2 linked regions of the Chitinophaga varians genome follow. Each later gene encodes a partner of the first gene's protein in a complex. Links are inferred from orthologs where the notes say so. Each region holds a gene or a part of one and is shown on either strand. Other genes may lie near its edges.

Evidence for each region. Proteins that work in one complex are often made in the same cells at the same time.
Region 2: the proteins of carB (region 1) and carA are in contact, whole or in part, in a solved structure (PDB 1KEE), measured with the Escherichia coli proteins. The link is inferred for Chitinophaga varians from one-to-one orthologs.

The regions. Positions count from the first base shown.
Region 1 is NZ_JABAIA010000001.1:3,062,844-3,066,215, forward strand. The notes cover bases 3-3,330. They hold carB (carbamoyl-phosphate synthase large subunit), read left to right. Parts: upstream 3-313; coding sequence 314-3,130; downstream 3,131-3,330. UniProt on the Escherichia coli protein: Large subunit of the glutamine-dependent carbamoyl phosphate synthetase (CPSase).
Region 2 is NZ_JABAIA010000002.1:307,692-310,712, forward strand. Bases 1-2,977 are described here. They hold carA (glutamine-hydrolyzing carbamoyl-phosphate synthase small subunit), read left to right. Parts: upstream 1-921; coding sequence 922-2,034; downstream 2,035-2,977. Other genes in these bases: HGH92_RS15860 (hypothetical protein), read left to right, coding at 1-786; HGH92_RS15870 (pyridoxal phosphate-dependent aminotransferase), read right to left, coding at 2,720-2,977. In the rest of the region: more of HGH92_RS15870, read right to left, coding at 2,978-3,021. UniProt on the Escherichia coli protein: Small subunit of the glutamine-dependent carbamoyl phosphate synthetase (CPSase).

The DNA of each region.
Region 1 (3,372 bases):
CGATTGCCGGTCATTTGGGGTTGATGTACTAACAGGACCTAAAGGTAGGATATTCTACTATGATAGCACAACGTAATTGTACGGAAAAATACAGGCCGTATTTCTCCTGGAATCCGCCTCTGCCGTGGCGTTTTATAAAACAAATATTGTATGTGAAAAAAGCATTCTATCATCTGCTCCGGAAAATTCTTTCCTAAAAAATGAAATTTTATTCCATTATTAAATTTCAAATGACGTAACTTTGCACGATTTTTTTGGTCCCTCGTACGGCATTAAAATCAATGTGGTTTTTCATTTTCAATAGATTACAAAAATGCCAAAAGACTCATCTATCAAATCTGTCCTCATTATCGGATCTGGTCCCATTATTATTGGTCAGGCTTGCGAATTTGACTATTCTGGTTCCCAGGCAGCACGTTCGTTGCGGGAAGAAGGAATTAAAGTGATTTTGATTAATTCCAACCCGGCTACCATCATGACGGACCCTATGATGGCCGATAAGGTTTATTTGCTCCCATTAACTGTGGAAAGCATTGAGCAGATTCTGGAAGAAAACCAGATTGATGCCGTATTACCTACCATGGGTGGTCAAACAGCACTGAACCTTTGTAAAGAGGTAGATGAGCTGGGAGTTTGGGAAAAGTATAATGTTCGCCTGATCGGGGTAGACATTAAAGCGATCGACAAAGCGGAAGACCGTGAACAGTTCCGCCAGTGGATGATCCAGATCGGTATCCCTGTAGCGCCTGCGAAAACAGCTAACTCTTTCCTGGAAGGTAAGGAGTTTGCACAGGAAATCGGTTTCCCGCTGGTGATCCGTCCTTCTTTTACCCTTGGTGGTACCGGTGGCGGTTTTGTACACAGCAAAGACGAGCTGGACGAAGCGCTGGACCGTGGCCTGAAGGCTTCTCCCATCCACGAAGTGCTGGTAGAGAAAGCAGTATTGGGCTGGAAGGAATACGAACTGGAACTGCTGCGTGATAAAAATGACAACGTCGTTATCATCTGTACCGTGGAAAACCTGGACCCGATGGGTATCCATACAGGAGACTCCATTACAGTGGCCCCAGCCATGACCCTGAGCGATACCGCTTTCCAGGACATGCGTAACAAAGCCATGCTGATGATGCGCGACCTGGGCAATTTCGCCGGTGGTTGTAACGTACAGTTCTCCCTCAATCCTGAAACAGAAGAACTGATCGCAATTGAGATCAACCCGCGCGTAAGCCGCTCTTCCGCACTGGCATCCAAAGCAACCGGTTATCCTATCGCGAAAATCGCTGCCAAACTGGCTATCGGTTATACCCTCGACGAGCTGGAAAACCAGATCACCAAAACCACTTCCGCTTTCTTTGAGCCGGCGCTGGACTACGTGATCGTAAAAATGCCACGCTGGAACTTCGACAAATTCAAAGGCGCAGACGACACACTGGGCCTGCAGATGAAATCAGTAGGTGAAGTAATGGCTATCGGCCGCACTTTCCCTGAAGCCCTGCAGAAAGCCTGCCAGAGCCTCGAGAACGATGCGCTCGGCCTCGGCTACTACGGCAAGTCGCTGATGAAGTCTGAACAACTCATCGAAAAACTGAAACGTCCAACCTGGGACCGCATCTTCCGTATTAAAGATGCCCTGATGGCCGGCGCTTCTGTAAAACATATTCACCAGCAGACTTACATTGACCGCTGGTTCCTGCACCAGATACAGGATATCGTGAATCTGGAAAAACAACTCGGAGAACATGACCTGGAAAGCGTTCCAGCTGATATGCTGAGAGACGCCAAAAAAATGGGCTTCTCAGATGCCCAGCTGGCGGTGATCTTCGGCAACTGTGAAGAACACGAAGTATACGAAAAGAGAAAAGCGAACAACATTGTACGTACCTATAAAATGGTAGATACCTGCAGTGCTGAGTTTGAAGCGAAAACACCGTACTTCTATTCAACTTTTGATACAGAGAACGAAAGCAAGGTAACCGACCGCAAAAAAATCATCGTACTGGGTTCCGGTCCGAACAGGATTGGCCAGGGTATTGAGTTCGACTACTGCTGTACCCATGGTCTGCAGGCCATCCAGGATTGCGGCTATGAAGCAATCATGGTAAACTGTAACCCTGAAACTGTATCTACCGACTTCGACATGGCAGACAAACTGTACTTCGAGCCGGTATTCTGGGAGCACCTGTGGGAAATCATCGAGCTGGAAAAACCTGAAGGGGTGATCGTTCAGCTGGGTGGCCAGACAGCGCTGAAACTGGCGAAACGCCTGGAAGAAAAAGGGGTTAAGATCATTGGTACTTCCTTCGATAACATGGATATCGCAGAAGACCGTGGCCGTTTCTCCGACATGCTGAAAGACCTGGGTATTCCTTATCCGAAATATGGTACTGCCTATAATACTGACGACGCTATCGAAGTAGCGAAAGAAGTAGGTTATCCGGTACTGGTGCGTCCGTCCTACGTATTGGGCGGCCAGCGTATGCGTATCGTGATCAACGAAGAAGAACTGGAACAATCAGTATTAAGCCTGCTGCGTCACCTGCCGGGCAACAAGATCCTGATCGACCACTTCCTGGACCGTTGCCAGGAGGCTGAAATTGACGGTATCTTCGACGGTACAGACTTCCACGTAATGGGCGTGATGGAACATATTGAGCCTGCCGGCATCCACAGTGGTGACAGCCATGCGCTGCTGCCAGCCTTCAACCTCACACCGATTGAAGTGACTACCATGGAGTACTACGCAGAGAAGATTGCCCGCGCACTGAATATCCGTGGTTTGATCAACATCCAGTTTGCGATTAAAGGCGGACAGGTATATGTAATTGAAGCCAACCCACGTGCTTCCCGTACTACACCGTTCATCGCCAAAGCCTACCAGGTGCCTTACCTGAACATCGCTACCAAAGTGATGATCGGGGATAAGAAACTGAAAGACTTCAAAATTGAAAAGAAACTGACTGGCTTTGCCATCAAAGAACCAGTGTTCTCCTTCAATAAATTCCCGGGCGTAAACAAAGAGTTAGGCCCTGAAATGAAGTCCACTGGTGAAGCTATCCGCTTTATCAAAGACCTGAGGGACCCTTACTTCCGTCAGTTGTATAAAGAGAAGAGCATGTACCTGTCTAAATAAAACAGGTGGCAACATAAAAAGAAAAAGCCCGTCAGTATAATGCTGACGGGCTTTTTCTTTTTATGTTTTAATATGTGACAGTGATAAAAAAAACAGAGCCTGATAAAGATCAGGCTCCTTCTTTTCCCTCAAAATAACCATTAAAGACACGACTATTGAATCTTGATACGACACAAATAGCGTGACCGGTAATGCATTTTACAAATAATATTATATTTAAAGAAGATGTTAACTAATCAATA
Region 2 (3,021 bases), on another replicon or contig:
CCCCTGAAATCCGAATACCTCACTTTCTGTGATCAATGTGGAAAAAAACTGCCCGATACTTTCGCTGACTGGCGAAAAATCCATCCTATGGGCTCTTTCGCGGAATATCAGCAAACGGTGGGCATCTCCATAAAAGAAAAAAAGCCCAACCGCACCTCCTCCTGGTTCAAAAGACAATTGCAACCAGCCAATAAAGGCAAGGTCATCGTGTTCTTTTCCCTGGTATTTGTGCTGCTGGCCACCGCAGGTACCCTGTTTGGCAAAAGGGCGGTATTTACGCTGTTGTACGCTAAAGTGCCTAAATCCTATCTCTATTCCAGCTGGCAAACGGCTACCATCGGCCGGCAGGCACTGGAAATCAGCACGCCGGTAAAGTTGTGGATACACGACCAGCCACTGCCACCGGAGATCGCCCAGGTGACGGAATATGCCAAAAGCTACCGGAATGAGGACGGCGGCGGCATCCGTATTACTGTGAATATGTACAGCTACTTCGGAAACGTGGCCAATACGCTCGAAAATGCCAGGGAAGACAGCCACCAGGCCATGACGCAGGACGATCTGTCTGATATACACGCCAAATCCATCCCGGTGCTGGTTTCCGGTATACAAGGCCAGCTGGAGGAAGGAAATTACCTGTATAAAGGTGGTATCCGCCTGGCATTCCAGAACCTGGTGGTCGTAAAAGGGGCCAACCGCTGGGAGATACAAATCCATTACCGGGATGACGACCCCATCGGTCCACAAGTGGCCCAGCGCGTGCTGAAGTCAGTAAAAATTAAATAACAGGGCAGAAAGCAAAAAAAATCTGTAATTAAACCTTGCATTTCATAACTTTGCACGGTTTTTTATCCGAACCTTCAGGGCGTACTAACCCTTGAAGGTTTTTTTTAAAATATAAAACAAGAACAGATACCAGAAATGCCTCAGACAAGAACCATCCAGCCTGCCATACTGTTGCTCGACGACGGTACGGTTTTTCAGGGAAAAGCTTTTGGGAAAATTGGCACTGCCGCCGGTGAATTAGCTTTCAATACCGGTATGACGGGTTACCAGGAAGTGTTTACTGACCCTTCTTACAAAGGACAGGTACTTATCATGAACAACTGCTATATCGGCAATTACGGCACCCGCAAGGATGACGTGGAAAGCGGCAGCGTGAAGATAAGTGGTCTGATTGCGAAGAATATCGCGTATAACTATTCCAGGAAGATGGCCGATGAATCGCTGGAGAAGTTCCTGACCGATAATAACCTGGTAGCCATCTATGATGTAGATACCCGCGCGCTGGTTTCCCATATCCGCAGCAAAGGTGCTATGAACTGCATCATCTCCTCCGAAATCCTGGACGTGGAGCAGCTGAAAACCCAGCTGGCACAGGTCCCTTCCATGGAAGGACTGGCCCTCTGCCAGGAGGTGACTACCGCAGAGCCTTACTACGTAGGCGATCCGGAAGCTGAGATCCGTATTGCGGTAATGGACAACGGCGTAAAGAGAAACATGCTGAAATGCCTGTCCGACAAAGGCGCGTACCTGAAAGTATTCCCGACAGACACCAAATTTGAGGTGTGTGAGGAATTCAAGCCGCATGCTTACTTCATCTCTAACGGCCCCGGTGATCCGGCCCCGCTGAAGTATGCCGTGGAAACAGTAAAACAGATCCTGGCTGCTGAAAGACCGATGTTCGGCATCTGTCTCGGCCACCAACTGCTGGCACTGGCCAATGGCATCCCGACTTACAAAATGCACCACGGCCACCGCGGTCTGAACCACCCGGTTAAAAACCTTAAAACCGGCCTGTGTGAAATCACTACCCAGAACCACGGTTTTGCAGTAGATGCTGCAGCTATAGCCGCCAGTGAACAGGTGGAAGTAACGCACGTCAACCTGAACGATAACACCGTAGAAGGTATCCGTATCAAGAACAAACCGGCTTTCTCCGTACAATACCACCCCGAAAGCACTCCTGGCCCGTTCGACTCCCGCTATCTGTTCGATGATTTCTTCGAAATGATCAAGGCAAACAAAAAATAAGAAACAGGTTTAACAAGACTGGAATATAATGGAGACGGTCCCGAGGAATCGGGACCGTTGCATTTTAAAATTCCACGTTATGAAAACAAACGAAAATACTATGCAACTAGGCATTAGCTTTTCCGCCGTTTTATTACATAACAATATTATAAAAAAAAGGTGTGTAATGTTAAACCAGGGAGGTGAAAATTTTAGCAAACCAGATTAAAATGAAGATTTTCGGCAGTTTCGGCCTGAAAACCGGTATATAAGGACAAAAAAATACGGCTCTGTGATCAGAGCCGTTTGCCTTTATAAATTCCACGTTATGAAAAACTGATACAAAAATACGATATTTTGCTAAAACGTTTTAGTAAGCTTTATACTTTTTACAGATTACTGATAATTCTCTTCCTGTAAAGTGATCCAAAGTTCGCTCCAAAAAAACGTTTGTTGAAATTCTCCAGGTTAAATTTTTCTTAAACAAGTTTAGATTTTGCAATCTATCGTATATGTAAATATTTTATTTGTGATTATTTTTTAGCTTTTTGTTGTTTCTGTATCAAATATACAAAAGAAAACATTAAAAAAACAATAGTCGAGTGTTAAAAAATGATGAATTTGGATCATTTTTAATATATATAATTTAATATAATATATTTCGGGTTCATCATTTTCTATTTTACGTCCTGTTTTTTTGAAAGAATTATTTGTCCGTACGACCGGGATATACTTCCAGCGCTTTTTCCAGACAAACTATTGCATGACGAATGTCGTCACGGTTCAGCACATAGGCTAACCGCACTTCCTGTTTGCCCAGGCCGGGAGTAGCATAAAAACCGGTCGCCGGAGACATCATCACCGTTTGTTTTTCGTATTCAAAAGCCTCCAGCATCCACTGGCAGAACTTATCGGAATCATCAATCGGCAGCCGCGCCATAGCATAGAACGCACCACCCGGATTAGGACAGAAAACACCCGGGATCTTGTTCAGGCCTTCTACCAGCA